DNA from 2 places in the Brevundimonas sp. TSRC1-1 genome. Region 1 is predicted to be linked to the other one. Evidence: riboswitches for the same ligand, from Rfam matches in the RefSeq annotation. Region 1 holds a riboswitch; the other holds the start of a gene.

Evidence for each region. A riboswitch is a leader RNA that binds a small molecule or an ion and turns the genes downstream of it on or off. The one in region 1 is predicted to bind cobalamin.
Region 2: another riboswitch for cobalamin. It lies ahead of ACP7CK_RS08875 (TonB-dependent receptor plug domain-containing protein); the one in region 1 lies ahead of metE (5-methyltetrahydropteroyltriglutamate--homocysteine S-methyltransferase).

The regions. Positions count from the first base shown of each region.
Region 1 is NZ_JAFCXI010000003.1:518,737-533,954, forward strand. It holds gene rpsQ (30S ribosomal protein S17) at 1-158, opposite strand, end outside; gene rpmC (50S ribosomal protein L29) at 169-366, opposite strand; gene rplP (50S ribosomal protein L16) at 366-806, opposite strand; gene rpsC (30S ribosomal protein S3) at 810-1,565, opposite strand; gene rplV (50S ribosomal protein L22) at 1,565-1,945, opposite strand; gene rpsS (30S ribosomal protein S19) at 1,949-2,227, opposite strand; gene rplB (50S ribosomal protein L2) at 2,230-3,066, opposite strand; gene ACP7CK_RS12575 (50S ribosomal protein L23) at 3,071-3,373, opposite strand; gene rplD (50S ribosomal protein L4) at 3,373-4,011, opposite strand; gene rplC (50S ribosomal protein L3) at 4,011-4,760, opposite strand; gene rpsJ (30S ribosomal protein S10) at 4,782-5,087, opposite strand; gene ACP7CK_RS12595 (acyl-CoA thioesterase) at 5,384-6,151, opposite strand; gene metE (5-methyltetrahydropteroyltriglutamate--homocysteine S-methyltransferase) at 6,148-8,505, opposite strand; cobalamin riboswitch at 8,616-8,818, opposite strand; gene ACP7CK_RS12605 (porin) at 9,071-9,823, shown strand; gene ACP7CK_RS12610 (GIN domain-containing protein) at 9,964-10,854, opposite strand; gene ACP7CK_RS12615 (transcriptional regulator) at 10,939-11,853, opposite strand; gene ACP7CK_RS12620 (GNAT family N-acetyltransferase) at 11,864-13,024, opposite strand; gene ACP7CK_RS12625 (hypothetical protein) at 13,198-13,359, shown strand; gene ACP7CK_RS12630 (L,D-transpeptidase family protein) at 13,406-14,461, shown strand; gene ACP7CK_RS12635 (carboxylesterase/lipase family protein) at 14,462-15,218, opposite strand, start outside.
Region 2 is NZ_JAFCXI010000002.1:585,635-600,852, reverse strand. It holds gene ACP7CK_RS08885 (methyl-accepting chemotaxis protein) at 1-997, opposite strand, end outside; gene mutS (DNA mismatch repair protein MutS) at 1,087-3,789, opposite strand; cobalamin riboswitch at 3,864-4,047, shown strand; gene ACP7CK_RS08875 (TonB-dependent receptor plug domain-containing protein) at 4,199-6,025, shown strand; gene ACP7CK_RS08870 (aldo/keto reductase) at 6,009-6,929, opposite strand; gene maiA (maleylacetoacetate isomerase) at 7,014-7,649, opposite strand; gene ACP7CK_RS08860 (fumarylacetoacetate hydrolase family protein) at 7,649-8,302, opposite strand; gene ACP7CK_RS08855 (glycine zipper domain-containing protein) at 8,440-8,784, shown strand; gene ACP7CK_RS08850 (hypothetical protein) at 8,784-9,197, shown strand; gene ACP7CK_RS08845 (DUF1328 domain-containing protein) at 9,308-9,487, shown strand; gene ACP7CK_RS08840 (metallophosphoesterase family protein) at 9,582-10,433, opposite strand; gene ACP7CK_RS08835 (diacylglycerol/lipid kinase family protein) at 10,433-11,395, opposite strand; gene ACP7CK_RS08830 (hypothetical protein) at 11,441-11,791, opposite strand; gene ACP7CK_RS08825 (YMGG-like glycine zipper-containing protein) at 11,932-12,273, shown strand; gene ACP7CK_RS08820 (OmpA family protein) at 12,397-12,843, shown strand; gene ACP7CK_RS08815 (protein-disulfide reductase DsbD family protein) at 12,898-15,111, shown strand; gene ACP7CK_RS08810 (hypothetical protein) at 15,138-15,218, opposite strand, start outside.

The DNA of each region.
Region 1 (15,218 bases):
ACTTTGAGCGCGTTGGCTTCGTCGTGGGCGTGATACTTCTTCGAAAGACGAACGATCTTCTTCAGAACAGGGTGAAGCAGCGTGCGCTCCACCTTCACGACGACGGTCTTTTCGCCCTTGTCGGACACGACCACGCCTTCGAGAATTCGCTTGGGCATATTCGTCTCCTTACGAGGCCGCACGCTTCTCGCGCAGAAGCGTCGAGATGCGGGCGATGTCTTTGCGCACTTCACCCACGCGGTGGGTTTTTTCCATTTGGCCGGTGGCCGCCTGGAAACGCAGGTTGAACTGTTCCTTCTTGAGCTTCAGCAGCTCGTCGGACAGTTGGTCGGTCGTTTGCGACCGCAGATCGGCGATCTTGGTCATTAGGCGGCTACCTCGACATGGGCGACGCCGGCGTCGATACGGGTCACGACCTTGGTGCGGACCGGCAGCTTGGCGGCGCCGAGACGGAGCGCTTCACGGGCCACTTCGTCCGTCACGCCGTCGATTTCAAACAGGATGCGGCCGGGGTGGCAACGCGCGGCCCAGTGGTCCACGGCGCCCTTGCCCTTACCCATCCGGACTTCGGCCGGCTTGCCCGTGACGGGCAGGTCGGGGAAGACGCGGATCCAGACGCGGCCCTGGCGCTTCATCTGGCGGGTGATCGCGCGGCGAGCCGCTTCGATCTGACGCGCAGTGATGCGTTCCGGCTCCAGCGTCTTCAGGCCGTACGACCCGAAGTTCAGCGAGAAGCCGCCCTTGGCCGAGCCGTGGATGCGGCCCTTGAAGGCCTTGCGGTACTTGGTCTTCTTCGGTTGCAACATGACTTAGTTCTCACGTCCCCGGTCGCGACGCGGACCGCGGTCGCCACGGGGGCCGCCGCGTTCGCGGCCTTCGTTCGAGGACGGACCCGACGCTTCCTGGGCCCAACGCTTGTCCTGGGCCATCGGATCGTGCTCGAGCACTTCACCCTTAAACACCCAGACCTTCACGCCGATGATGCCGTAGGTCGTCTTGGCTTCGTAGAAGCCGTAGTCGATGTCGGCGCGCAGGGTGTGAAGCGGCACGCGACCTTCGCGATACCATTCCATCCGCGCGATTTCCGCACCGCCCAGACGACCCGAGACGTTCATCCGGATGCCCTTGGCGCCCAGACGCATGGCCGACTGCATCGAGCGCTTCATGGCGCGGCGGAAGGCCACGCGACGCTCGAGCTGCTGGGCGATGTTCTCGGCGATCAGCTGCGCATCGGTTTCCGGCTTGCGGACTTCGATGATGTTCAGGTGAACTTCACCTTCGGTCTGGGCCGAAATGTCCTTGCGGAGCTTCTCGATGTCAGCGCCCTTCTTACCGATCACGACGCCCGGACGGGCGGCGTAGATGGTGATGCGGCACTTCTTGTGCGGGCGCTCGATGATGATGCGCGACACGCCGGCGGCGGCCAGACGTTCCCGCAGCCACTCGCGCAGCTTCAGGTCCTGGTGCAGCAGGCGGGAATAGTCGGCGCCGGCGGCGAACCAACGGCTGTCCCACGTACGGTTCACGCCGAGGCGCAGACCGATCGGATTGATTTTCTGACCCATCAGGCGGCCTCGCCGGCTTCACGGACCACGATGGTGATCTCGCTGAACGGTTTCAGGATGCGCGACGAACGGCCACGAGCACGGCTCGCGAAACGCTTCATCACCAGGTTCTTGCCCACGAAGGCCTCGGCGACGACCAGGTTGTCGATGTCGAGGTTGTGGTTGTTCTCAGCGTTCGAGATCGCCGAATACAGGACCTTGCGGACATCGGTCGCGATACGCTTACGGCTGAATTCCAGCTCGTTCAGCGCCTTCTGAACCGGCATGCCGCGGATCGATGCGGCGACCAGGTTCAGCTTTTGCGGGCTGATGCGCACGTTGACCAGCTTGGCGCGGGCCTCGGTCGGGGCGACCCGACGAATGTTCTTGGTCTGGGCCATCAGTTACTTCCTTTTGGCCTTCTTGTCCGCCGCGTGACCCGGGAAGTTCCGGGTCGGGGCGAACTCGCCGAGCTTCATGCCGACCATCTCTTCCGAGACCGACACGGGCACATGCTTCTGACCGTTATGGACGCCGAACGTCAGACCGACGAACTGCGGCAGGATGGTGGAGCGGCGCGACCAGGTCTTGATCACGTCCTTGCGGCCCGACGTTTGAACGGCGTCGGCCTTCTTGAGCAGATACCCGTCGACAAACGGGCCTTTCCAGGAGGAGCGGGCCATTCTTAGCGAGCCTTCTTAACGTGGCGGGTACGGATGATGTACTTGTCCGTAGCCTTGTTCTTGCGGGTACGGGTGCCCTTGGTGTCCTTACCCCACGGCGTGACGGGGGTGCGACCACCAGAGGTCCGGCCTTCACCACCACCGTGCGGGTGGTCGATCGGGTTCATGGCGACGCCGCGGACGTGCGGGCGGAAGCCCATGTGACGCTTGCGACCGGCCTTGCCCAGGTTCTGGTTCATGTGGTCGGGGTTCGAAACCGCGCCCACAGTGGCGATACAGCCGTCCAGGACCATGCGCAGTTCGCCCGAGCCGAGACGGATCTGGGCGTAGCCCTGATCGCGACCCACCAGCTGAGCGTAGGCGCCGGCCGAGCGAGCCAGCTGGGCGCCCTTGCCCGGCTTCATCTCGATGTTGTGGATGATCGTACCCACCGGCATCGAACGAAGCGGCATGGCGTTGCCCGGCTTCACGTCGGTCTTTTCGCCCGCGATCACCGTGTCGCCGGCCTTAAGGCGTTGCGGCGCGATGATGTAGGTCTTCTCGCCGTCTTCGTAGGTCACGAGGGCGATGAAGGCCGTGCGGTTCGGATCGTATTCCAGACGCTCGACCGTGCCGACCATGTCCCACTTGCGACGCTTGAAGTCGATCTTGCGGTACAGGGTCTTGGCGCCGCCGCCGCGGAAGCGGACCGCGATGCGACCGCCCTGCCCGCGTCCGCCCGACTTGGTCAGGCCTTCGGTCAGCGACTTTTCCGGACGGCCCTTGTGGAGCTCCGAACGGTCGACCAGCACGAGGGCGCGACGGCCCGGCGAGGTCGGATTGTAATGTTTCAAGGCCATCTGATCAGAGCCCCGTGGTGACGTCGATCGACTGGCCGTCGGCCAGGGTCACGATCGCTTTTTTGATGTCCACGCGACGACCCAGGATCCCCCGGAAGCGCTTGGTCTTGCCCTTTTGAACCAGGGTGTTGACCTTCAGGACGTTGACTTTGAACAGGCTTTCGACCGCCGCGGCGATCTCGTCCTTGGTCGCCGTGTCGGCGACGCGGAAGACGACCTTGTTCTGCTCGGACAGGATCGTGGCCTTTTCGGTGATCACCGGAGCCAGGATGGTGTCGTAGTGCTTGGCGGTAGGTTGAGCGGCCATTACGCGGCTTCCTTATCGCTGAAGCGGGCTTCGATCGCCTCGATAGCGGCCTTGGTCAGCACCAGCTTGTCAGCCCGCAGGATGTCATAGACGTTCAGGCCGGCGTTCGGCAGCACGTCGATGTGCGGGATGTTGCGTGCGGCCAGGCCGAAGTTCGTGTCGACTTCCGGACCCGCGATGATGAGAGCCTTGGTCCAGCCCAGCTTGCCGAGCGTCTCGCGCAGCGAGGCGGTCTTGGCTTCCTTGACCGAGACGGTGTCCACGATGATCAGGTCGCCCGACTTCGCCTTGGAGGACAGGGCGTGACGCAGAGCGAGCGCGCGGATCTTCTTCGGCAGCGAGAAGCCGTGGTCGCGAACGACCGGACCAAAGGCGCGCGAACCGCCGACGAACTGCGGTGCACGGCGCGAACCGTGACGAGCGCCGCCGGTGCCCTTTTGCTTGTACATCTTCTTGCCCGTACGAGAATTCTCGTTGCGGGTTTGAACCTTGTGCGTGCCGGCGCGGCGCTTGGCCAGCTGCCAGTTGACGGTGCGGGCCAGGATGTCGCCGCGGATGTCGGAGATGCCGAAGACGGCGTCCGACAGTTCCACGTCGCCAGCGGCCTTGCCGTCGAGTTGGATGACAGAGAGTTTCATTACGCTTCACCGCCTTCGGTCGCTTCGACGGGGGCTTCTTCAGCCGGGGTCGAGGCGGGTTGAGCAGCAGACTTGCTCGACTTCAGCGCACCGGGGAACGGAGCGTCAGCCGGACGAGCCTTCTTGATGGCGTCACGAACCTTGACGTAGCCGCCGTCATGACCGGGGACAGCGCCCTTGATCAGGATCAGGCCACGCTCGGCGTCCACGCGGACGACGGTCAGGTTCTGAGTGGTGACGGTTTCGGCCCCGTAGTGACCGGCCATCTTCTTGCCAGGGAAGGTCCGACCCGGGTCCTGACGGTTACCCGTCGAACCGTGCGAACGGTGCGACAGCGAAACACCGTGCGTGGCGCGCAGACCGCCGAAGTTCCAGCGCTTCATGGCGCCGGCGAAACCCTTACCGATGGTCTCGCCCTGGATATCGACCTTCTGACCCACCACGAAGTGTTCGGCCGAAAGCTCGGCGCCCACGTCCAGCAGACCGTCCGCATCGACGCGGAACTCGGTCACATAGGCTTTCGGTTCGACTTCCGCCTTGGCGAAGGTCTCGCGTTGAGCCTTGTTGGTGTTCTTGGCCTTCTTCGTGCCAGCGCCCAGTTGGAGAGCGACGTAACCGTCACGCTCCTGGGTACGTTGGCCGACGACCTGGCAGCCGTCGAGCTGAAGCACAGTGACCGGTACGTGCGCGCCGTCATCGGCGAACACGCGGGTCATGCCCAGCTTCTTGGCGATCACGCCCGTGCGCATCGGATCCCGCCTCTTTCTACTTTAAATCTTGATCTCGACGTCCACACCGGCGGACAGGTCGAGCTTCATGAGCGCGTCCACGGTCTGCGGGGTGGGGTCGACGATGTCGAGCACGCGTTTGTGCGTGCGGATTTCAAACTGCTCACGCGACTTCTTATCGACGTGCGGAGAGCGGTTCACGGTGAACTTCTCGATCAGGGTCGGCAGCGGAATCGGACCGCGAACGGTCGCGCCGGTGCGCTTGGCTGTATTGACGATCTCGCGCGTCGAGAAATCGAGGACGCGGTGATCAAAGGCCTTGAGCCTGATGCGGATGCTTTGATCCATATCGGTGCTTACTTCCAATGCGGTCGGAGGACCGCGTCCCTGTGAACCATTTCAAAGACCGAAGGCCTTCGGGCATAGAGCCCTCAGGGAACGCAAATCCGCAAAAACGATCGGCCCACGCAGTCGCCTGCGAAGGCCGCTAAAGTCCTGGGTCACTGCAAAGAACAGGGTCTCAGGTCGTTCCTGCGAACCGCGTCTGCATCCGGGGATGCACAGCCGGTCCAACAAGAGTGGGGCTTATGCCTACCGATTCCATTTTCGTCAAGCGGCGAAACCGTGGCGGCGACAGGATTCCGTCAGGCCGGTTCCAGCGTCGCCGCAGGCTTCGAAATCGGCGCAGATCGCCCCGCCTCATCGACCGCCACCATGACGAATTCGGCCACGGCCGACCGCCGTCGTTCGCCGGTCAACAGCGCCTCCGCCCACAGCTCCACCTCTATGGCGACGGAGGAGCGGCCGACCCGCGTGACGCGCGACGCCAGTTCGATCATGTCTCCTTCTCTTATAGGCGACGAGAAGTCGATGCGGTTCGACGCCGCCATGACCATGACGCCCCTGGCCCGTCGCGTGGCGCAGATGAAGGCGGCCTTGCCCATCAGCTTCAGGGCGTCGCCGCCGTAGAGGGTGCCATAGTGGTTGGTCCAGGTCGGGAAGACCATCTCCGCCGTCCGCAGCCAGCCGTCCCCCGGCTCCTCCCCCTTGTCCGGAACCGGCGGCAGGTCGCCCTGCCCCGCTTCGCGGGGCGCCACCATGTTGAACACGCCGCGCGTACACAGGCGGCGCTCGCCGCTGACCGGCGCCTCGGCCCACAGTTCGACCTCGACCCCCATGGAGGTTCGGCCCACGCGCGCCACCCGACCCGTCGCCTCGACCATTTCGCCGATCCGGGCGGGTGCGGCGAAGTCGATCCGCTCGCAGCCGGCCGTGACCGTGTGCCGCCGCGCATGACGCGCGGCGGCCAGGAAGGCGACCTTGTCCAGGTGCGCCAGACCGACGCCGCCGAACAATGTGCCGTGGTGGTTGGCGTCGCCGGGGAACACCATGTCTATAAGCGTGACGCTCATCCCCCTACGGCCTCCAGGCGCGCGGCCTTCGCGGCCGAGACCATATTGGTCAGCGCCGCCTCGGTCTCGGCCCAACCGCGGGTCTTCAGGCCGCAGTCCGGGTTCACCCACAGCCGGTCCACCGGCAGCTTGCCCGCCGCCGCCGTCAACAGGGCCGCCATCTCATCCACCGACGGCACGCGCGGCGAGTGGATGTCATAGACGCCCGGCCCGATCTCGGCCGGATAGCGATAGTCGGAGAAGGCGTCGAGCAGCTCCATCCTGGACCGCGAGGTCTCGATGGAGATGACGTCGGCGTCCATGGCCCCGATGGACTGGATGATATCGTTGAACTCGGAATAGCACATGTGGGTGTGGATCTGGGTTTCGTCCCGCACGCCCGAGGCGGTGATGCGGAAACACTCGACCGCCCAGTCCAGATAGGCCGCCCAGTCGGCGCGGCGCAGCGGCAGGCCCTCGCGCAGGGCCGCCTCGTCGATCTGGATCACGACGGCGCCGGCGGTTTCCAGATCGATCACCTCGTCACGGATGGCGAAGGCGATCTGGCGGCAGGTCTCGCTGCGCGGCTGGTCGTCGCGCACGAAGGACCAGTTCAGGATCGTCACCGGGCCGGTCAGCATCCCCTTCATCGGCCGCTCGGTCAGGCCCTGGGCGTAACGCCACCATTCCACCGTCATCGGTCTGGGCCGCGACACGTCGCCATAGATGATCGGCGGCCGCACGCAGCGCGAGCCATAGGACTGGACCCAGGCGGCCTTGGTGAAGACGAAGCCGGACAACTGCTCGCCGAAATACTGGACCATGTCGTTGCGCTCGAACTCGCCGTGGACCAGCACGTCCAGACCCAGGTCTTCCTGCCATTTCACCGTCCGCGCCGTCTCTTCGCGCAGGAAGGCGGCGTAGGCGGCGTCGTCGATGACGCCCTTGCCGTGATCGGCGCGCGCCTTTCGAACCTCGGCCGTCTGGGGGAAGGAGCCGATGGTGGTGGTCGGATAGGCGGGCAGGTTCAGCCGCCGCTGCTGCACCGTGCGCCGGATCTCGAAGCTGGAGGTGCGGTTCGACAGGGCGGGGTCGGCGTCCGCGGCGCGCGCCTGGACCTTCGGATCATTGATGCGCGGCGAAGTGCGGCGCGAGGCGACGGCGGCGGTCGAGGCGTCCAGTTCGGCCTTCACCGCATCGCGGCCCTGGTTCAGGGCGCGGGCCAGGGTCGCCAGTTCGGCCACCTTCTGCACGGCGAAGGCCAGCCAGTTCCTGATCTCCGGCTCCAGGGCCGTCTCACGCTCCAGATCGATGGGGGTGTGGAGCAGCGAGCAGGACGGCGCCAGCACCACCCGGCGGCCCGAGGCGACCAGGGGCTCGACCCGGTCCAATACGGCGTTCAGATCGGCCTTCCACACATTGCGGCCGTCGATGACGCCCAGCGACAGCACCTGATCGGGACGCATGTCCGAAGCGACCGGGGCCAGTTGCTCCGAGGCGCGGATCAGGTCGAGATGCAGGCCATGCACCGGCAGCTTCAACGCCGTATGCAGATTGTCGCCCAGCGCCCCGAAATAGGGGGTCAACATCAGCTTGATCGGCGGCGTCACATCGGCCAGCACGCGATAGGCGTGATCATAGGCAGCCTTGGCCTCGTCGCTCAGGTCCGTGACCAGGCAGGGTTCGTCCATCTGCACCCAGGTCGCGCCCGCGCGCGCCAGCGACCGCAACACCTCGGCATAGACCGGCAGCAGGCGAGGCAGCAGGCTGAGGACGTCGAAGTCGGCCCCGCGCGTCTTGCCCAGCAGCAGATAGCTGACCGGCCCCAGCAGCACCGGTCGAGTGTCGATCCCCTGCCCCCTGGCTTCCAGATACTCGTCCAGCGCCTTGGTCGAGCCCAGCCGGAAGACCTGATCCGCCGTGAACTCAGGCGCGAGATAGTGGTAGTTGGTGTCGAACCATTTGGTCATCTCCATCGCCGGCGCGCCCTCACCGCCGCCGTGGACATGACCCTGTTCGCAGACCGGACTGTCGCCGCCGCGAGACCCCGGCGCTCCAGACCCTCTGGCCATGGCGAAATAGGTCGCCAGATCGACCCGATCCCCGCTCCAGCCATAGGCGGCGGGCACGGCCCCGACCATGGCGGTCAGGTCCAGCACCTGATCATAAAGAGAGAAGTCGTTCGACGGCACGATGTCGGCGCCCAGATCGCGCTGGCGCGCCCAGGTCAGGGCGCGCAGCTCGGCGGCGGTGGACAGCAGGGCGTCCCCATTGATCTTGCCGGCCCAATAGGCCTCAAGCGCGGTCTTCAGCTCGCGCTTGGGGCCGATGCGGGGAAAGCCGAGGGTGGCGACCTGGACAGTGTGGCGGGTCATGACGTTCGAAACCTGTGTTGTGGCTAGGTTTCGGACAGGGGCGCATCGACGCCGACGCGGACGTGCAGGGTCCGGCGGCGCGCATGCGGCCTGACCGGACACCCCGCCGGAGGACGTTATCTGTCGGGGCAGGTCTCCTGGCTCACGGGTCGACGCCTCGGATCCGGCCTTCCCGGCGCGAACGCCAGTGACACGAGATGGACCCTCGACTCGCCGCTTACAGTTGCGGGGGCAGCGCCGGTTTCACACCGGCTTCCCTCTTAGCTCCACGCGCCCCGAAGACCGCGTGCAGACCACGACCCGGGCACATGACCGCAATGAAGCGCAGCCGTCAATATATATAAGGATATGTTTATATGATTATATGATTTCGGCCCGTTAACCCCTTGCCGCAGGAAACGCGCGCGAGCGACACATTTCGACCACAAGGCGTGGCGGATGAGACACATGTCAGTTTCAAGACACTTATGTAACGACGGTTTATTGCTCAGCTTCTCGCGCCGGCTGGTAGCAGCCGCCCTCCCCGGGCCTCCACCCGGGCACAGACTGCTAAGGACAAAAGAAAATGAAGACGATCCTCCTCGCCTCGGCCGCCGCCACCCTGTTCGCCGCCCCGGCCTTCGCCCAGAACGCCATCGGTTCGGTCGGCGTGACCTACTCCAACCCGTCGATCGAAGTCGCCGGCGATGACGTCGACGCCGACGTCTGGACCGTGGACGGCACGGTCGCCCTGCCGGCCGCCGACTGGACCGTGACCCTGAACGGCGCCGTCGACTACACCAAGGCCTTCGGTGAAGAAGACGTCACCGGCGTCGCCGCCGCTCACCTGACCAAGATGTGGACCTCGGACGTCCGCGCCGGCGCCTTCGTCGCCGCCAACGACATCGGTTCGGGCAACGATCCCGTCTGGACCGTCGGCGCCGAAGCCCAGAAGTACCTGTCCAACGCGACCCTGACCGGCCTGGTCGCTTACACCACGTCTGACGACAGCGACGCCGACATCTGGACCGTCGGCGGCGACGCCGCCTTCTACGTCATGCCGAACCTGCGCCTGAACGCCGGCGTCAGCTACAACAACGTGGACGTGGCCGGCGGCGACGTGGACGCCTGGACCTATGGCGTGGGCGCCGAGTACGAAATCGAGAACACCCCGTTCTCGGTCGGCGCCGCCTACACCCGCGCCGACGTCGACTCGATCGACGTCGACACCTGGTCGCTGGGCCTGCGCTACAGCTTCGGCGGCGGTCTGCAAGCGCGTGACCGCGCCGGCGCCGGCCTGAACGTCTCGTCGATCACGAGCGTCCTGGGCGGCCTGTAAGCAACGGCCTCCCTCACGGGATGAGAAGAGCCCCGGCGGAGCGATCCGCCGGGGCTTTTTTCATGTCCGGATCGACGCACGAAAAAGGCCCCCAGGGTTCCACGACCGGGGGCCTTTCCTCTCGCGGCGAGATACGGGTCTTAACGCCCGATATGAAGCGTCCCTGATCCGACGACGGTGCGGGACACTGAGCCTGTGGCGGCGGCGACGCGGACGTTCCCCGAGCCGGCGATGGCGACGCTGAGGTCGCGGGTCGTTCCGCCGTAGCGGACGTCGCCGGACCCGCCGATGGCGACCGACAGCTTGTCCAACCGACCCTGGCGGACGTTCACCCCGCCCGAGCCGCCGATGGAGATGTCGCCCTGACCATTAGCGCTGGCGACCTCCACATTGCCCGAGCCGCCGACGGCGACCTTGAGGTCGCCGGTGCCGCCGGCCGAAACCGAGCCTGAACCGCCGACGCTGGCGTCCAGCGTCCGCGACGTCCCGGCGCGGATCGACCCCGAACCGCCGACGCCCAGCTCAAGGTCGCCGTCCACATTGGCGATGGTCCAGCCGCCGCAGCCGCCGCTGTTCAGTTCGACCGAGCGCGCGCCGCGTCCCACGGCGCCGAACACGGCGCCGCCGGCGCTGACATCCACGTTCCGCGGCGTGCGCAGGATGATCAGGGGCGCGTCCTCCAGCCGGATGCGGCCCAGATCGCGCACCTCGACCGTCGCGCCCTGGCCGGGCTGGGCTGCGTCTGCGCGGCCCGAGTTGCAGTTGCGTATGCCGTCGCCACGCCCCCAGAGGCCATTGCGGCGGAGCCCGCCGTCGATCTCCACGTCACGGCCGTTGCGCCGCACCTGTACGGCCGGCAGCCGTGACCGGCCCTGTGTCACCTCGACGGCGATGTCCTGGCGGTCCTCGACGATGACGACCACGCGCGCCACGGCGTTGCGGATCTCGACTTCGCCGGCCGATGCGGGCGCGGCGGCGGCCAACCCCGTCAGGGCGGCGACGGCGGCGGCGGCGATCAGAGCGGTTTTCATGGAGGCGTTCCCTTTCCCGGATATGAGGAAAAGGTGCGCGCTGGCGACCCGCGAGTCATTTTAACTCGAGGTCATGAACTCGAATTAACGGGTGGCGTTCAAGGCGCCCGCGCCGTCCGCAGCCCCGACCTCGGGCTGGAAGTCGCGCTCGAAGGTCGCGATCCGGCTCTTCATCGCCCCGGCCCGCTTCAAAGCGAGCGACGCGACCCAGCGCGCCGCCAACTCCGGCGCCGCCATGCCGTCGGTGAGGCGCGGCTCGCCGCCCCGGCTGCGGATCACGGCGTTGGTGAACAGTGCGCCGTTTCTGAACCGCGACGGCCAGGTCTGGAAATCCATCGACAGGCTGACGCAGAACCGGTCCAGGTTCTCCACACGATGCGGCGCATACAGGGGCCAGGTCAGGGCGCGGCCGGGCTCCAGATCCATGATCTGGGCGTCGTTCTCGAACGCCAGATCATAGGGCAGTTCCTCCGTCGTCTGGCGCGCGACGACCTGTTCCATGCTGCGCTCGGGCAGATGCCGCTCGTCGCCCGGATAGACGAACAGCCTCTTGCGCCCGCGCAGGTGGAACAGAACCACCCCCGCCGCATCGAAATGATAGGGCACCCGCGCCTTGGGCGAGGACAGGATCAGCTGGCCCGCGTTCCGCACAGCCCGCAGACCCGGATAGGTCGCCTGGATCGCGGCGAAATCCTTCATCGCCGCCGCCCACAATTCGGGCCAGGCCGTCTCGACCCCGCGCAGATTGACCCAGAGCCGGCCCTGTTTGATCGCCTCCAGGAGATCCTCGCCCGACAGCCGCCCCCGCGCGCCGGTGCGCAGGCTGACCTGGCCCGCGTCGTCGTAGTCGTACAGGTTGATGTCGAACAGTTCGGCCGGATAGCGGTCCAGCACGGCGGCCAGGGCCGCATCCTCGGCGAAGCCCTGTTCCACCAGGCTGTGCGGATGGGTATTGGCCTCGGCGATGGGGCCGGGATAGCGGGTGCGGCGGCCGCTCATGATCCTATCCTCAGACATGGGCGACGCGCGTGGGCGTCTTCCTGCGGGCGGCGGCCTTGCTGACGGCGGATCGAACCGCGACGGCCGCGCCGCGCAGCCGCCCGACCGGCGAGGCCTCGCAGGCCTCGATGGTGGACCAGCGACGGCGCAGCGACGCCCGCAGCGCCTCGCCCCGGCCGCCCGCCTTGTCCAGCACGCCTACCGCTGCGTCGCCCAGGGCCTGGGTCAGGCCGGGCCGCATCACCACCGCCTCGCGCACCGTCTGCCGGGCGTTGACGAAATACTTCTTGTAGCTCTCGCCCTCGAACCCGAAGTCGAAGACCCGGAAACCCTCGGCCGAGGCCAGCCGCATCGTGTCCATGCTCAGCAATATCCCCGGCGAGCAACGCGCCAGGCTGGGTTCATAGACCGGGAACCAGAAATGATAATGCCGACCCGCGTGTAGCGAGAACTCGATCGCCACCAGCTTGTCCCCCGCATGCATGGCCGCTATCGAGGCCCCGAAGTCCGGCCGGGGGTCCGCCATCAGGGCGTGGAGCAGGTCGCGCGTCCAGCCGCAGGCGAAAATGTCGTGCAGGCCCGACCGGCGATACTGGGCCGCCTTCAGATCGATCAACTGGTCCAGCAGGGCGGGGTCGCGCAGGCCGCGTTCGACCCGAACGGGGCCCAGCTCGGCCTCCAGGCTGCGACGGGCCCGTTCCTTGTCCTTGAAATATTTGCCGAAGGTCACGCGGCGCTCGGCGTACCAGGCGTCGAAGCCGGCGTCCGGCATGGCGACCTGAACGGTCTCACGCGCCTGGCCGGTCTCGGCCGCGCCGATCCAGCCGGGGACGTTCAACCGGCGTGCATGAAGCAGGTGCGCCACCTGTTCCAGCGTGATGGTCTCGCCCTCGGCGGCGATCACGCCATGATAGTCGTTCATCGGCGCACCCAGCGGCTGCACCGATCCGCCGCGTTTCTGATGCGGGAAGAAGCCGACGATCCGCCCCCCGCGCCGAAACACGGCCACGGCCGCGCCCGGACAGACGCGGGCGGCGATCTGCGTATAGTCCCAGCGGAAATAGGGACTGGTCAGGGCCGGATTGGTCGTCGTCCAGTCGCGCCACAGGGCGATCGCGGCGGCGTCCATCGCCGCCGCGCTCATGATCTCGACCTGCAGCGTTTCGGCCATGCGCGTCCTCATGCGACCCTTGGGAGCAAGGTCCATTCCAGAAACCATGCGCCATGGCCCGTTTCGGTATGGTTCATCGTCATGGTGAACGGGGTGATATCGCCACAGCCGGGAGCCCCGCCGGCCCGCGCGCGTTGCCATCCTGCGGAGGCCTGCTCCGCCAGGAGACCCCCATGACAGACGCACGCCCCGACAATCGCAACGTAGAGAACGAAAACCTGCGTCCGGACCACGACGGCGAACCGCCGCGCCCCGCGACCGAACCCAAGGGCTCGGAAGGCTCCAGCAACTCGGGCGAGACCGCGACCGATCCTGCGACGGGCGAGGAGAACTGAACCCGACGCCACCACGCCCTTGTCTGTCGCCTCCGAAAGCTCCCGAATGAACCGCCGTTTCGCCTGCCTCGCCTCCAGTCTCGCCGTCCTGACCTTGGCCGCCTGTTCCCCGCCCGCCGACAATGACCGAGATGCGGCGACGTCCCCCGCCGCCGAAGTCGGGCAGTCAGGCCCCCTGTCGCGCGACGCCATCGAGAACAGCGCCTATTCGCCCCCTGCGCCCGACGCGCCCCAGACGACGGCGCAAAATCCGGCTCAACCGGAACCGGCCCTGATCCGCGCCCAGATTTTGCTGGAACGGGCGCGGTTTTCGCCCGGCGCCATCGACGGACTGGCCGGCTCGAACATGCGTCAGGCGATCTCGGCCTTCCAGGAGGCGCAGGGTCTGCCCGTCACCGGCGAACTGGACGCCGACATCATGGGCCGGCTTCGCGCCGTGGGGATCGGCGCCGTGACCTCGACCTATCGGATCACCCAGGAGGACGTGGCCGGCCCCTATGTCGGCGTGGTTCCGACTGATCTGGAAGCCCAGGGCGAGGCGGCCGCCATGGGATACGCCAATATCGTCGAAGCCCTGGCCGAACGTTTCCACGTGACCGAGGGCCTGCTGAGGGCGATGAATCCGGGCGCAGACTTCAACCGTGTCGGTCAGCCCCTGCTGGTTCCGGCGGTGAACACCAAGCCCCTGCCCGCCGAGGTGGACCATATCGACGTCAACAAGGCCGAGGGGTCGGTCAAGGCCTTCGCCGCCGACGGCAAGCTGATCGCCTATTTCCCGGCCACCATCGGCAGCGGCGACAATCCGACGCCCACCGGCACGGTCAAGGTCAACGGCGTCGCCCGCAATCCGAACTATACCTACGACCCGTCCAAGCTGAGCTTTGGCGAAGGGAGCCGCAAGGTCGTGGTTCAGCCGGGACCGAACAATCCGGTCGGCGTGGTCTGGATCGATCTGAACAAACCCAGCTACGGCATCCACGGCACGCCCGACCCGCATCTGGTCGGCAAGACCGCCTCGCACGGCTGCGTCCGCCTGACGAACTGGGACGCCTGGATGCTGGCCGACAAGGTCAAGCCCGGCGTGACCGTGCGGTTCGTCTGACTACTGAACCGCGCCGAAAGGCGTTCCGTCCCAGAAGTCGCAGTGGTGGCGGCCGAAGAAGTCCCTATCCAGTCGGTCGCCCTGGGCCGTGAACACCCGCACCGGCCCCGCACCCTCGACGCGGGGCCATTCGGGGCCGAAGTCGCCCTGGCCGAAGCCGGCCCACAGCCGCTGTATCCGGTCGGACAGGGCCTTCTGTAGGGGTGTGAACCGCTTCACATCGGTGAAGACCCAACTGGTCCCAAACACATAGGCCAGTTCGCTGGCGTGATAGGCGCCCAGGTCGAGGCCGACCAGCCAGTCCGGCAGGACGAAGGGCGCGCCGCGATCCGCGAACTCATAGCCCCAGACCGGCACATAGCGGGACAACTGACGGCGCAGGGCCTGGGACGGACAGGCGAACCTCTGGTCGGTGAAGTTCGCAGCGATGGCGTAGGCCGGCCCCTCAGGACCGACCGGATAACGGTCCAGCACGCGCGGGCCGACATCGCCGTACATCCAGATCGTCTCCTTCTGGTAGCGATCCATATCCTTGACCTCGTTGGCGAACAGCCGCCCCTCGTCCAGGTTCGTGCCGACGATGACCGGCACGCGGGTGAAGCGGCCCTCATGGATCGCCAGGGCCGGGCTTTCCGGCACGGTCGCGTCGGTATGAACCGGTCCCCAGGATCCGGGCCCATTGATCCCGGCCCGCAGGGACGGCGCGCGCGCCAACCGCCAGGCCGGAAGGGACTTCAGACAGTCGATCTGATCGGGG
Region 2 (15,218 bases), on a different contig from region 1:
CGGCGGTGTTGTAGTCGTCCTTCAGCTTGCGGCTGCGCTCGGCGAAGCTGGCGGTGATGCGGTGGTTCAGGTCGCCGCGCGCCAGGGCCGCCAAACCCTGGCCTAGGGCCCCGACCACGACGGCGTCTTCCTCGGCCAGGCGTTCGCGCTCGGCCTCGCTGGCGGCGTGGGTGGCGCGGGCGGTTTCGCGCATCGCCTCGGCCTCGGTCTCGGTCGCCTTCTGGCGCACGGCGGCGTCGCGGAAGGCGATGACGGCGCGCGCGATCTGACCGATGTCGTCGCCGCGCGAGACCCAGGGGGCGTCGAAGTCGGTGCGGCCCTGACGCAGGGCCTCCATCCGCTCGCACAGGGCCTGCAGCGGCGAGAACATGCGGCGCGAGGCGACCAGACAGCCGCCCACCACCAGCAAGGTGACGACGACGCCGCAGATCAGCAGGCCGGCCATCATATGGTTCACCGAGGCCATGAAGTCGGCCTTGGGAATGCCGACATACAGCACGCCGATGGTCTGGCCGGCGGCGTTCTTGATCGGGTCGTAGGCGACGAAATAGGGCTTGCCCAGGATGTCGGCCTGACCACGATAGGGTTTGCCGGACTTCAGCACCGCGTCATAGACGGGGCCGGGCTTGAGTTTGGTGCCGACAGCGCGCGAACCGTCGTCCTTGACCACATTGGTCGTGACCCGCAGGTCGTCCATGAAGACCGTCGCCGTGCCCCCCACCAGGGCCTTGATCCGATCGACCGGTTCGACGAAGTCGTTCATCGGCGTGGAGCCGACATACAGTCGGCCGTCCCGCGCCGAAAACCCGTCGCCGTAGTCGGCCAGCACGTCCCAGGCGACGCGCATATTGGCCTCCTGGCGTTCGGCGGCGCTGGCCTCTGCATCCCGGGTCAGCAGCACCACGGCCACCGCCAGCAGGATCGCGGTAAGGGCGGCCAGGGCGCCGATCACCATGAGGGCGATCTTGGCCGAAAGGGAAAGCGCGCTGGGTTTCATCGCCGTATCCAGTGGAGGCTTCGGGTCTTCAGTCAAGCATCCCTGACATGAGCAAGGTTAAGAACCTTCCCCGACGGCAATACTCTCTCTCATCTCGATGTGAGCATTCCCTTGAGCCTGTAGAGGGCCTCCAGCGCCTCGCGCGGGGTCAGGGCGTCGGGGTCCACGGCCCCGAGCGCCGTCTCGACCGGCGAGGGCGCAAGGACCGGCGCCGGTTCCGCCAGGGCGAACAGCGGCAGGTCGTCCAGACGGGCGGTCGCCGCCTTCTCCCCTTCCAGCCGTTCGAGCACGGATCTCGCGCGGGCGACCACGGCGCCCGGCACGCCCGCCAGTTTGGCCACCTGCACCCCATAGGACCGGTCCGCCGCCCCCGGCGCCGCCTCGTGCAGGAAGACGAGATCGCCGTTCCACTCCTTGGCCACCATGGACAGGTTGCAGACATGGTCCAGCCGCGTCTCCAGCTGGGCCAGCTCGTGATAGTGGGTGGCGAACAGGGTGCGCGCCCTATTGGTCTCGTGCAGGGCCTCCGCCGTGGCCCAGGCGATGGCCAGGCCGTCATAGGTCGCCGTGCCGCGGCCGATCTCGTCCAGAACGACGAAACTGCGCGGCGTGGCCTGGGTCAGGATGGCGGCGGTCTCGACCATCTCCATCATGAAGGTGGACCGCCCCCGCGCCAGGTCGTCGCCCGCCCCGACCCGGCTGAACAGCCGGTCCACCACGCCCAGACGCATCGACCGCGCCGGCACGAAGGCCCCGGCCTGGGCCAGGATCACCAGCAGGGCGTTCTGGCGCAGGAAGGTGGATTTACCGGCCATGTTCGGCCCGGTGACGATGGCCAGACGGGCGCAATCCGCCCCGGAGCCGTCCAGCCGCGCATTGTTGGGCGTATAGGGATCGCCGGCCGCCTTGACCGCCGCCTCGACCACCGGATGCCGCCCGGCCTCGACGGAGAAGGCCAGGCTGTCGTCCACTACCGGCCGGGTCGCCCCGACCTCCTGCGCCCATTCCGCCAGGGCCGCGTGGGCGTCCAGTTCGGCCAGGGCCTCGGCGACCGCCTGCAGCGGTTGGGCCAGACGGGCGACCTCGCGCCGCCAGGTCTCGAAGGTCTCGGCCTCGATGGCCAGGGCGCGGTGGCCGGCCTGGCTGATCCTGGCGTCCAGTTCCGACAGTTCGACGGTGGTGAACCGCACCTGGCTGGCCAGGGTCTGGCGGTGGATGAAGGGGCTGTCCGGCCCGGCCCGCAGCAGGCCTTCCGCCGCCTTGGCCGAGGTCTCGAGGAAATAGCCCAGGACGGCGTTGTGCTTGACCTTGAAGGCCACGCCGGACTCGGCCACGGCGCGCGCCTCCAGATCCGCCACCACCCGGCGGCTGTCGTCGCGCAGGGTGCGGGCGGCGTCCAGTTCGGGACGATAGTCGGGGCGCACGAAACCGCCGTCGCGCGCCAGGTGGGACGGCTCGTCCACCAGGCCGTCGATCAGATCGGCCTTCAGCCGCGAGACCTCGGGCGACAGGCTCAGCCGGTCCAGGGCCAGCGCGATGCGGCGCGGCTGACCTGTGATCGGATCCACCTGGCCGATGAACAGGCCGGCCACGCCCTCCGCTATGGTCAGGCCGACCCGCACCGCCGCCAGATCGCGCGGACCGCCGCGTCCCAAGGCCAGCCGCCCGACCGCGCGGGCGATGTCCGAGGAGGCCTTCAGCCCCTCGCGCAGGTTGCGGCGCAGATCGCGCCGCTCCAGCAGCCATTCGACCGCGTCGAGCTGTTCGTTGATCGCCAGCGGATCGCGCAGCGGCCGGGCGATCCGTTCCGCCAGGGCCCGCGCCCCGCCCGAGGTGACGGTCCGGTCGATACAGGCCAGCAGCGAGCCTTCGCGCTCGCCCCGCTGGGTCCGGTCGATCTCCAGACTGGTCCGCGTCGCCGGGTCGATGGCCAGAAAACCGCTCTCGCCCAGCCGGCGCGGCGGGGCCAGGGCCGGGACCTTGCCGGCCTGGGTCGTCTCCAGATAGGCGGCGATCAGGCCCAGAGCCGATATCTCGGCCTCCTCGAAGGCGCCGAACCCGTCCAGGGCCGCCACCCCGTACAGCCGCTCGACCCGCGCCTGGGCCGCCTGGGGCTCGGCGATGGCGCTGGCCAGGGCCTGGACCACGCCGCCGGACCCATCCAGGGCGTCCCGCGTCGCCGGGTCCGAATAGATCCGGTCCGTGACCAGAACCTCGGACGGACGAAACGCCGCCAGGGCCGCGCCCAGGTCCTCCAGCGCACAGGCGACGCTGTCCACGGCCCCGGACGACAGCTCCACCACCGCCACCGCCGCCCGCCCCTTGCGCACCGCCACGGCCGCCAGACGATTGGCGCCCCGCGCATCCAGCAGACTGTCCTCGGTCAGGGTGCCCGGCGTCACCACCCGCACCACGCCGCGATGGACCACGGCCTTGCCGCCGCGCTTTTTGGCCTCAGCGGGATCTTCCAGCTGTTCGCAGATGGCGACCTTGTGGCCCAGGCGGATCAGCCGGGCCAGATAGCCCTCCATGGCGTGAACCGGCACCCCGGCCATGGGGATGTCCTCGCCCTGGTGCTTGCCCCGCTTGGTCAGGGTGATGCCCAGGGCGGCGGCCGCCACCTCGGCGTCCTTGAAGAACAGCTCGTAGAAATCCCCCATGCGGAAGAAGAGTATGGCGTCCGGCTGTCCGGCCTTGGCCGTCAGATACTGCGCCATGAAGGGCGTCGCCCCTTCCAGCGAGGCGGCGACTTCAGGCGAATGTTCGGGGGAGGGAAAAGCGGGCGCGTTCATGTGCCGTCAGGGTGACGGATCGCAGCCGACCGCTCAAGCCCGTTAACGGCTCTTGCACAGGCTTGTCACCCCTGCGATAGGCCGTGTCAGGCGGTTAAGGGAACACGGTGAGACACCGTGGCTGTGCCCGCAACTGTAGGCGGCGAGAGCGTCGTCCGTCCGGGGTCTCGACCCCGGCGCCACTGGGTGACTGGGAAGGCGAGGACGGCGGTTTATGACCCGCAAGCCAGGAGACCTGGCCGCCTGACGTCGCTCGTCCGCTGTCCGGGACCAGACAGAGGCGCGGGGACTATTCTCGTCGCAGCGACCCGATCTTGCGCCGTCCGGACCGTTCAGGCCCGGCGGATCGGCTCGCTCATACCGGTTCCTCGCGCGCACTCGCGGAGCCGACATCGGGGATTCTCGCTCAATGAAGCGCTCCATTCTTCTCTCCACGGCGGCCCTGTCCGCCGCCTTCGCCGCGCCCGCCTTCGCCTTTGACGAGGCGACCCAGCTGGACGACGTCGTCATCACCGCCACCCGCATCCCGGCCATCGTCGCCGATACGCCCGGCGCCCGCGTCATCGACGGCAAGACCATCGAACAGCGCGGCGCGATCTTCGCCGCCGACATCCTGTCGGACGTCCCCGGCCTGTCGGTGACCCGTTCCGGCGCCTTCGGCGGCGTGGCTCAGGTCCGCATGCGTGGTGCGACGCCCGGCAAGACCCTGGTCCTGGTCGACGGCGCGCCCGTCAACGATGCGGCCGAGCCCAACGGCGCTTATGATTTCTCCAGCTTCGAGCTGGCCGACATCGAGCGCATCGAAGTGCTCAGCGGCCCGCAGTCGTCGCTGTGGGGATCGGACGCCATCGGCGGCGTGATCGCCTTCACCACCAAGGAGATCAAGGGCCTGCGCGCCGAGGCCGAGGCCGGCAGTTTCGACACCGTGCGCGGCCGCCTGGCCGCCGGGGTCGCCAACGAGACCTATGCCGTCAGCGCCTATGTCTCGCACTTCGACACCGACGGGATCTCCGCCGCCGACGAGGCTGACGGCAATCCCGAAGCCGACGGTTTCCGCAGCACGACCCTGGGCGCCAAGGGCCGCTACGCCTTCTCGGACCTGGTCAAGGTCGACGGCTCGGTGCGCTGGAACAAGTCAAAGGCCGACCTGGACGGTTTCCCGGCGCCGAACTACGCGCTGGCCGACACCGACGATACGCAGGAAAGCGAGCAATGGTCGGGGTTTGGCCGGGCGGCCGCCAAGGCGTTCGGCCTGAACCATCAGTTCAGCGTCTCGGCGTCGGATCTGGATCGCAGCTCGGTCAGCGACGGCTTCGGCTCGACCTTCACCGGCGACCGCCAAGCCTATCGTTGGCAGGCCAATGGCGCGACACAGGATATCGACTATGCGTTCGGCGTCGAACGCAACGAGGCGTCGGCGGCCCTGTCGTCGGGCCTGTCGCGCGACCTGTCGATCACCTCCGTGTTCGGCGTGGCCCAGTATGACGTCGGCGCCCTGAACCTGACCGGGGGCCTGCGTTACGACGACACCGACGATTTCGGATCCAAGACGACGGGCCGGGTTTCGGCGGCCTATGATCTGGCCGGCGGCTTCATCCTGTCGGGCGCCTATGGCACGGGCTTCAAGGCGCCGACCGTCAGCCAGGCCCTCTGCGACTACTGCTACGCGCCCCTGCCCTGGCCGGAGCTGAAGCCGGAAACCGCCGACAGCGTCGAGATCGCCCTGGGCTGGGCCTCGGGCGATGGTCGGTTCGACGGTCGCGCGACCCTGTATCGCCTGAACGTCGAGGACCAGATCACCTATACGGCTGGTCGCTACATCAATGTGGCCAAGACCCGTTCGGACGGGGTCGAGCTGGAAGGCCGTGCGCTGTTGGGCGCCGGCTTCGACCTGACGCTGGCCTATGCCTGGACCGACGCCGAGGACCGCACGACGGGCGCCCGCCTGTTGCGTGTGCCCGAGCACGCCGGTTCGGCGACCCTGGGCTGGACGGGCGACCGGGTCTCGGGCGCGCTGACGGTGCGGGCGGAAGGCGACCAGGACGATTCCGGCGGCTTCTCGACCGTGGCCCGCGAGGGCTTCGTCACGGCCAATCTGAACGCCGCCTACGAATTGACGGACAAGGTCACGTTGACGGCACGAATCGAGAATCTGGCCGACGAACACTACCAGCAGGTGCTGGGCTATGGCGAACCCGGCCGCTCGGCCTATGTCGGGGTCAGGCTGCGCTACTGATCCGCGCGCGGGCGTCGGCGGTGAAGGCCGCCGGCGCCTCGAGCGCCAGTTCCGGCCAGCTCAGGTCAGGGCCGGGCGCGTGGGCGGCGGCCAGGATGGCGCGCAGTTCGGCCGCCGAGGCCACGCTGGCGACCACCCGGTCCACCGCCTTCAGCGAAAACGCATAGGCCAGGGCCGCCTGCATCGGATCGCAGCGCCGTTCGGCCAGACGCCGGCGCGTCCGCGACAGGGCCTGGGCGTAGTTGGCCAGATGGGGCGGCAGTTCATCGCCGACCGCGAACAGAAGTCCGCCGGCGAAGACCGAGGCCAGGTGCACCTCGGCGCCGCCGGCCTTGATCTCGTCCAGCACGCCCTCGGCGGCGGCCCGCTGGTCCAGCAGATTGCAGGAAATCTGAACCACGTCGGCCTCCAGCCGGCGCGCCAGCAGGGCCGGGCCGTCCTCGACCGTGGCGCAGAAGCCGATGCTGCGGAACAGGCCGCGGGTCTTCAGGGATTGCAGCCGGTCCCACAGGGCGCGGCCCTCGGCCCCGGCCAGGTCGGCGGCGTTATTGACCAACAGGGCCTCGCCGCGCGGCAGGCCCATGCGTTCCAGCGACCGGCGCGCCCGCGCCTCGACCCGATCCAGGCCTTCGCTCAGGGCCACGGTTTGAACCGTCACGCGGAAGGGCGAGGGGAAGGGCCAGGCCTGGCCCAGCAGCCGTTCGCCGTCGCCGCCCGGTTTGGTCGCGATCATCTTGACGCCGGCGTCCGCCCCCGTCTGCAACAGGAAGCGCATGGCGTCCTCGCGCGCGCCCGACGGCGCGGCCATGAACGGATTCAGGGCGCGTCCCGGCTCTGTCACCACGGCGAGAGCCAGGCGATCTATGGGCGAAGGCGCCGAAGGGGTGGCGGGGGAATGCGTCACATTCCCATCTTGCACCCCCAAAGCTTAAAGGAGGTTGAGCGAGACGTTACGCGAGTCTTACCTGGAGATCGTCGGTATGGCGGATCAGGCGTCGGCGTCGGGCTGCCGATCCGGGTGCGCCGCCCCGAAGGCGGGGTGGTCCAGCGCCCGCGTCTCCACCGCCAGAAGCCCCGGCCAGGCCTCGAGCGCCATGTTGAACCGCCGCGCGGAATAGAGCTGCGGCATCAGATAGCAGTCGACCAGGCCCGGCCGGTCGCCGAAACTCCACCCCTGGCCGTGGCGGCCCACCAGGATCTCCAGGGCGTCGAAGCCCGGCGCGATCCAGCGCGCGGCCCAGGCGTCAACGGCGGCCTGGTCCGCCCCGAAATCCTCGCGCAACGACCTGAGGACGCGCAGATTGTTCAGCGGATGAATGTCGCAGCCGATCAGGGCGGCCATGGCCCGGACACGGGCCCGGTCGGCCGGCCCCTTCGGCAACAGGGCCGGCTCGGGATGAACCTCGTCCAGCCATTCCAGAATGGCCGGGCTCTGGGTGACGACCTGGTCCCCGTCCTGCAGGGCCGGCACCATGCCCTGAGGGTTCAGGGCCAGATAACCGGCCGCCTTTTGCTCGCCCTTGCGCAGGTCATGCGTCGCCGTCTCATAGGCCAGGCCCTTGAGGCCCAGGGCGATGCGGACCCGGTAGCTGGCGCCCGAGCGCCAATAGCCGTGCAGGATCATCAGACGATCTTGAAGCTCAGGGGCGCCAGGCCGTCGATGGTCACGACCACCGCGTCGCCGCACGCCAGGGGTCCGACGCCCGACGGGGTGCCGGTGAAGATCAGGTCGCCCGCCTGTAGCGACCACAGTTTCCCGGCCGCCTCGACGATCTGATCGGGGTTCAGGATCATGTCGTCCAGGGTGCTGGACTGTTTCGTCTCGCCGTTGACGCTCAGGGCGATCACCCCCGCCGGGGCCGGAAGCGGTCCCAGGGTCAGGGCGCCGCAGGGCGCCGACTGGTCGAACCCCTTGGCTGCATCCCACGGCCGCCCGGCCGCCTTCGCCTCGGCCTGAAGATCGCGACGGGTCAGGTCGCAGCCGACCGCCCAGCCGATGATCCGCCCGCCCTCGCCGATGGCCGCCACCAGTTCGGCCTCGAAATGCAGATTGTCCGTCGCCGACGGATAGGCCGGGTCGGCCCCGTCCGACACCAGGGCGTCGCCGGGCTTGGAAAAGAAGAAGGGGGACTGCTTGTCCGGGTCCGACCCCATTTCGCGCGCATGGGCGGCGTAGTTCTGGCCCACGCACAGGATGCGGCGAACCGGGAAGCGCCGGGCGTCGCCGGTGATCGGCAGGGTCGGCAGGGGGCGGGGGGCGAACAGCAGGTCGGTCATCTCCCCTATCTAGAACGGCGAAACGCGCCTGACGAGGCCGGGGATCACGGGTGGGCGAAGGGAACCTCGCGCCGGGTGTAGCGTTCCGAAACGGGGTCCCCTATTCTATTGCCAAGCTTGAAACCGGAGCGCGCACCATGGCCACCACCAAGGCTAGAGAAGACATCAAGGCCGACCTGAAGACCCTCAAGGAGGATCTGAAGATCGGCGCCCGCGAAGAAACCCAGCGTCTGCGCGAAAAGGCCGAGGAGGCCGAGGCCAAGCTGCGGGCCAAGAGCGAGGAAGTGCGCGACCAGGCGCGCGGCTATTACGACACCGCCCGGGTGCGCGGCCGCGAATATTACGACGACGCCGCCGAACGCCTGGACGAGGCCCAGCGCTATATCGTCGAGCGGGTGCAGGAACGTCCGGTCCAGTCGACCGCCATCGCCCTCGGCGTCGGCGTGGTGCTCGGCCTGCTTCTGGCCGGCCGTCGCCGCTGATGTTCAAGGGCATCGTCAAACGCATCGTGGCGACCAGCGTGGCCGCCGCGAGCGTCTTTCTGGCCGTGGTGTTTCTCGGCGTCGCCATCTTCCACGCCATCAGCCTGGTCACGACGCCCCTGGGCGCCTCGGCCATCACCTTCGCCCTGTTCGCCCTGGTCGCCCTGGTCGTCGCACTCGTCTTCCTGAAGGGCGAAAGTCACGACGAGGAGGACGAGGAGGATGCGCCGGACGGTCTGATCGGCAAGCTGATCCACATCGTGCGCGAACGCCCGATCATCGGCGCGGTCGGCGGACTGGGCGCGGCCTTCCTGTTGCTGCGCAATCCGGCCCTGGCCGCGATCGTCGCCAGCATGGTGGCCGAGCGAAAGATGGATCAGGGCGGCTACGCCAAAAGGCGCCGTCGGCGCTGAGGATTTTGCGAAGGCCACGGAACGCCCTGCGTCCGGGACCGTTGATCTTCCGACGGGACGAACGGCTGCAAGGCCGCCGTCGGAAACATCAACGCAGGAGAGCTAAACCCATGATTCGCTGGGCAATTATCTTCCTGGTCGTGGCCTTGATCGCAGCCGTTCTCGGCTTCGGCGGCATCGCGAACTTCTCGTTCGAGATCGCCAAATTCATCGCCGTGATCGCCATCATCCTGTTCGTCATCGCCCTCGTGGCCGGCGGACTTCGCGGACGCGGCGCCCCTCGATTATAGGGCTCGCAGAACCGACAAAATTCAGAAGGGCCGGAACGCGAGTTCCGGCCCTTTTTCTATTGGCGGCGTCGCCCGGGAATAGAGACGCGACGGCTCAGACCGCCGCCTTCTCCAGTTCGCCCGGCCTGTTCGGGCTGGGCGCGGTCGCGGCCTTGCGGGTGTCCTGACGACGCGGCAGCCGCCAGACCTGATGCGGGCTGTAGTCCCGCCCGTCCCAGGCCAGGGCCGTGACCGTGATGGTCCTGGCGTCCCAGTCCACCTGATTGAAGCCCGGCGGCGAGCCCCGCTCGCGGTGCGACAGGGTCCCGCACCCGACGGCGTAGGAGCAGCGGTCCGCCAGATCGATGGGCAGGGCGAAGGGCACATGGACATGGCCCGTCATGATCAGATCCACCCCGGCCTCGGCGAAGATCAGGGCCGCCTCGTCGCCGCGCTTGACGTCGCCGGTCATCGGCGTGCCGATCATCTCGACCAGGGGATGATGACAGGCCAGGATGCGCAACGCCCCGATGGGCGCCTGACGCAGGGCCTCGGCCGCGCGCCGGGTCTGGTCCAGATCGATGACCCCCTTGGACCAGTTGGGCCGCGCCTGCCAGCCGCGCGCCGTGACGACGCCCCGCACCATAACCGTGTCATTGCAGAACTGACCGTCATGGGCGGGGAAACCCGTCGCCGTCTCGAAGGCGCGCCATGGATGAAACAGGCGGGCGACCGGGCTCCAGTAGGGGACGTCGTGATTGCCGACGATGACGAAGCGCGGCTCCGGCATGGCCCGCATCCATTCCCCCGCCGCCCGGAACTCGACCGGATAGCCCTTCTGGGTGATGTCGCCGGTGATCAGAACCAGATCATTGGGCGTGGCGTGGGCGTACTCCAGCGCCGCCGCCACCGCCCCCTTGTGCTCGCATCCGAAATGAACGTCCGAAAACTGGAGAACACGCCCCATCAGAGACTGTCCTCGGCCGCGGGGGGCCGGGGCGCAAGGGCGCGGAACGCCTTGGGAATGAATCGCACGGTGGCCTCGGATTTCAACAGGACGGGCTCTCCGTCTATCACGGCGGGAATCTTGGAGCGCGCCCGGACGTCGATCCGCTTGGCCGGGCGGGTCGAGACGGCGGGATCATGGCGCCAGTCGCTGAACAGGGCGTTGGCGGCCAGGCGGAAGGCCTGGCTGGCGTCGGACGGGTCCATCGCCGCGGCTTCCAGCCCGTCCGGCTCCTCCATGGCCTTGGAGATCATCGGGCTGATCAGCACCAGGGCCTCGGCCCGACGCCGGGGGCCGCCGTCCAGACTGAACCTCAACCGTCCGGTGAAGGCCCGCTTCAACGCCCGCCGCGCATAGGCCCAGGCCAGTCTCACCTTGCCGGTTCGCATCGCCTCGCGCGCCGGCGCCCACAGGGCCGGCGAGCCCAGGATGGCGGCGCAGTAGAAATATTCCCCCGACACCTCGCCGCCCGACACCGATTGGGGCTCGCCCTCCTCCAGGGCGCGGCGCAGGGCCAGCTTCCAGTCGGCCGTGCCGTACAGGGCCCTGGGCAGCATGTTCATCGTGCCGCCCGGCAGGGGGGCGATCATCGGACCATTGGGCCTAGCCTTCGCCGCCACCGACCGCGCCGTGCCGTCGCCGGCCAGGACGAAGATCACGTCCGGCGCGGCGGCGAAGGCGTCGGCGATGGCCTGGTCGAAATTGCCGGCTTCCAGCACCACGACCTGGGTTTGCAGGTCATAGTCCGCCAGGATCGCCTCGGCCTCGGCCTCGGCGCGCGGGCCGACGCTGCCGGACAAGGGATTGACCAGCATCACCGCCCGGCCCAGCGACGCATGGGGCGTGAGACGACGCGCGGCCTCGTCGCGCGGCTCGCCGGCGTCGGCGTCGGCGTCGGGTTCTGAACTCAGGGTGTCGGTCATGGCCGCCGAACGTTCAGGCGGCCCGCCCGTTCCCGACAAGCGTGACTATTGCTTCAGTTCGTCGCGGGCGGTCGAGGCGCCGGCCTTCAGGGCGTCGCCGGTCCTTTCGGTCGCCTGACCCGCCTTGTCGGCCGCGACCTCTGCGGCTTCGGGGGCGCGACCCGCCAGTCTCTGCGCCCCGGTCCAGCCGGTCATGATCCAGCCGTCCATCATCCGGCCCGCCGCCTGGACCGATCCTTCCTTGATGGACAAGACCAGGGTGAGGGCGCCGATCAGGGCCAGCAGGGTCACCAGCAGATTGACCAGCGGCGCGGCCGAGGCCTTGCGCTTCTTGCTGCGCGCCCAGATCGGGCCTTCAGCGCCGGCCGCGGCGCACGTCACATCAGAAAACCGCATCATTTCCCCCCAAGGACTGCGCAGGCTGACCCACGCCGGTTAAGCATAGTCGTTTCGACAGAACGACGATAGACAGGGGAACCGGAGCCGTACTCCAGCGTTATCGCCTTCGGGGCGAACCCAGGATAGAGGATTTCATCATGAACAAGGCCATCATCGCGATCGCCGGCGCCGGTCTTTTGGCTTCGGCCTGCGCGAGCGACCCTTACGGCAACTCGAACCAGACCGTGCGCCAGGGCGCCATCGGCGCCGGCCTCGGCGCTGTCGCCGGCGCCGTCATCGGCAACAATGTCGGCGGCGGCAACGCAGCCACCGGCGCCCTGATCGGCGGCGCCCTGGGCGGCGCAGCGGGCGCGATCCGCGGTTCGAGCCAGGACCGCAACAACCAGCAGCGCTACCGCGACAGCCAAGGCCGCACCTACTACTGCTACGACAACCGCCAGGACGAGTGCTACTGGGATAACGGCCAACGCCGTTATTGAGCCGTGACTTCGAACCGGGCCCTGGTCCGGTTCGAGACCGGTTTGAGTTTCGGGAAGGGCGGTTCGTCGTGGACGGGCCGCCTTTTTCGTGCGCAGGACGATGGTGTGACACAGGGGATAGTCATGAAAACGATAACAATTCTGGCTCTGGCTGGCGGAATGCTGGCGGTGGGGGCCTGTGCGACGCCGATGCGGCGGGATCAGATCGTGACCAGCGGTTCCCTGTGCATGCCGGTGCGGTTCGACATCTATTTCCGCGAGAACGAGGCGCGGCTGACCGACGCGGCCGATCAGGCCATCGATGCGGCGGCGGGCGTGCTGCGGACCTGCGACGTGCGCAGCATCCAGGTGGTGGGTCTGGCAGACGCGACCGGAGCGAGCGAGGCCAATCTGAGCCTGTCGCAGCGCCGCGCGCGGACCGTGGCCCAGGCCCTGAACGCGGCGGGCCTGCCGTCGCCGGTGTTCGACGTGGGCGCCGCAGGCGACGCGGGCGCGACCACGGCGGGCGGGACGGCCGAGCCCCTGCGCCGCCGCACCGAAGTGGTCGTGGACGCCCGCCCGCGCCGCTGAACGCGGCTGATCGGACACGCTGACAGAGCGGGTCGCAGGGCCTAGAAGCAGGTCATGCGCCCGACCGCCTTCCTGTACGCCCTGCTGTTTTGCCTCGGCCTGTCCGTCCTGCCGGGCGTTCCGTCCGTCGCCGAAGCCCAGCCGGTCAGCCGGCCGGCCGAGGCGGCGGCGGCCGTGCCGCCCGGTCCGCAACGGGCCGACAATATCGAGGCGGAACTGGTTCTCCTGTCGCGCTGGGCCGCGCCGGGGTCGACCGTCGTGTTGGCGGTGCATCAGACCATCGCGCCCGGCTGGCACACCTATTGGCGCAATCCCGGCGATTCCGGAGGGCCGACCACCCTGGACTGGCGTCTGCCGCCCGGGGTCAAGGCCGGCGAGATCGTCTGGCCCCTGCCCACGCGCCAGCGGCTGATGAGCCTGGTCAACTACGGCTATTCCGGCGACGTCTATCTGCCCGTCCCGATCGAGGTTCCGGCCTCGGCCCGGCCGGGAACCACCCTGCCCCTGACCGTCGACGCCCTGTTCCTGGTGTGCAGCGACCAGATGTGCGTGCCGGTGCAGATGAGCCTGCGTCTGGACCTGCCGATCCGCGAGGGCGCCCCGCCGCCGGACCCCGACCACGGCGCCGCCATCCAGGCCGTGCTGGAGGCCGCGCCGCGACCGGCGGGCCTGGACGCCCGCGCCACCCTGCAGAACGGCGTCCTGACCCTGTCGGCGACGGGCGGCCCCCTGGCGGACCTGACGGCCGGCGCGGGCCTGAGCCGGGCCTATTTCTATCCGTTCGAGGGCGGGATCATCGACCACGCCGCCCCCCAGTCGGGCCAGAGCGGCCCGAACGGGCTGAGCCTGACCCTGACCCCCGGCGGCGACCTGACGGCCAAGGGTCTGAACGGTCCGATCTCGGGCGTCCTGGCCACCGACGCCGGCGCCTGGGAGATCACGGCCCAGCCCGGCGCGGTCCTGGCCGGAACCACCGGCGGCAAGGCCCTGTCCGGCGATGTCGAGACCCCCAGCGCTGCGGCAACCGACCTGAACCTGGGCCTGATCCTGCAATCGGCCCTGTTCGCCCTGGTCGGCGGCCTGATCCTGAACCTGATGCCCTGCGTCTTTCCCATTCTGGCCATGAAGGCCGCCGCCCTGGCCGCCTCGGCCCATCAGCCGCGCGAGGCGCGACGCGACGGCCTGTTGTTCCTGGCCGGGGTTCTGGCGACCTTCCTGGTCCTGGCTGGCGGCCTGCTGGCCCTGCGCGCCGGGGGCGAGGCCGTCGGCTGGGGCTTCCAGCTTCAGTCGCCGGCGGTGATCGCGAGCCTGGCTCTGCTGATGCTGGCGGTGGGGCTGAACCTGTCGGGCGTCTTCCATGTCGGCGCCGGGCTCCAGGGCGCGGGTGCCGGTCCCCTGTCGCGCCTGCCGGGTGGAGCGGGCGCCTTCTTCACCGGGGTTCTGGCCGTGGTCGTCGCCGCCCCCTGCACCGCCCCCTTCATGGCCGCGGCCCTGGGCGCGGCCCTGCTCATGCCCTGGCCGGCGGCGTTGCTGATCTTCCTGATGCTGGGCCTGGGCCTGGGCCTGCCCTATCTGGCCGTCAGCCTGTCGCCCGGCCTGCTGCGGCGCCTGCCCCGGCCCGGCCCATGGATGGATCGGCTGAAGGGCCTGCTGGCCTTCCCCATGTACGGCGCGGCGCTCTGGCTGGTCTGGGTCTTCTCGCGTCAGACCGGCGCGGAGGGACTGGCCCTGCTGATGGCGGCCGCCCTGACCACCGCCTTCGCCCTGTGGCTGTTCGGCCTGACCCAGGCCCAGCGCGCCCTGGGCCGATCCGCCCGCCTGTCCGGCGGATCCAGCCTGATGGCGCTCGGGGCCGCCCTGGTCCTGGCCGTGATCGCCGGTCGCGCGCCGGTTCTGGGGGCGGCCTCGGTCGCCGAGTCCGGTCCCCTGGCCTCCGCGCCCTGGTCCGCCGAATCCGTCCGCGCCGCCCAGGCCGAGGGCCGTCCGGTCCTGGTCAATTTCACGGCTGACTGGTGCGTGACCTGCAAGATCAACGAGCGCGCCGCCCTGTCCTCGCCCCGAGTCGCCGAGGCCCTGAAGGCGACGAACGCCGTCTATCTGGTCGGCGACTGGACCCGCCGTGACGACGCCATCACCCGCGAACTGGAGCGTCACGGCCGCTCGGGCGTGCCCCTGTATCTGCTCTATCCGGCGAACGGCGGCGAGCCCCGCATCCTGCCGCAACTGTTGACCGAAGGCGTGGTCATCGAGGCTCTGAAGGGGGCGTGACGGCCTCCGCCGGGTGACGAGGAAGCCTAGACCTCCGGCTGCGGCGGGGCGGTGATGACCTCGACATTGTCGTTCAGCAGATAGGACAGGTCCGACAGGGCGACGGC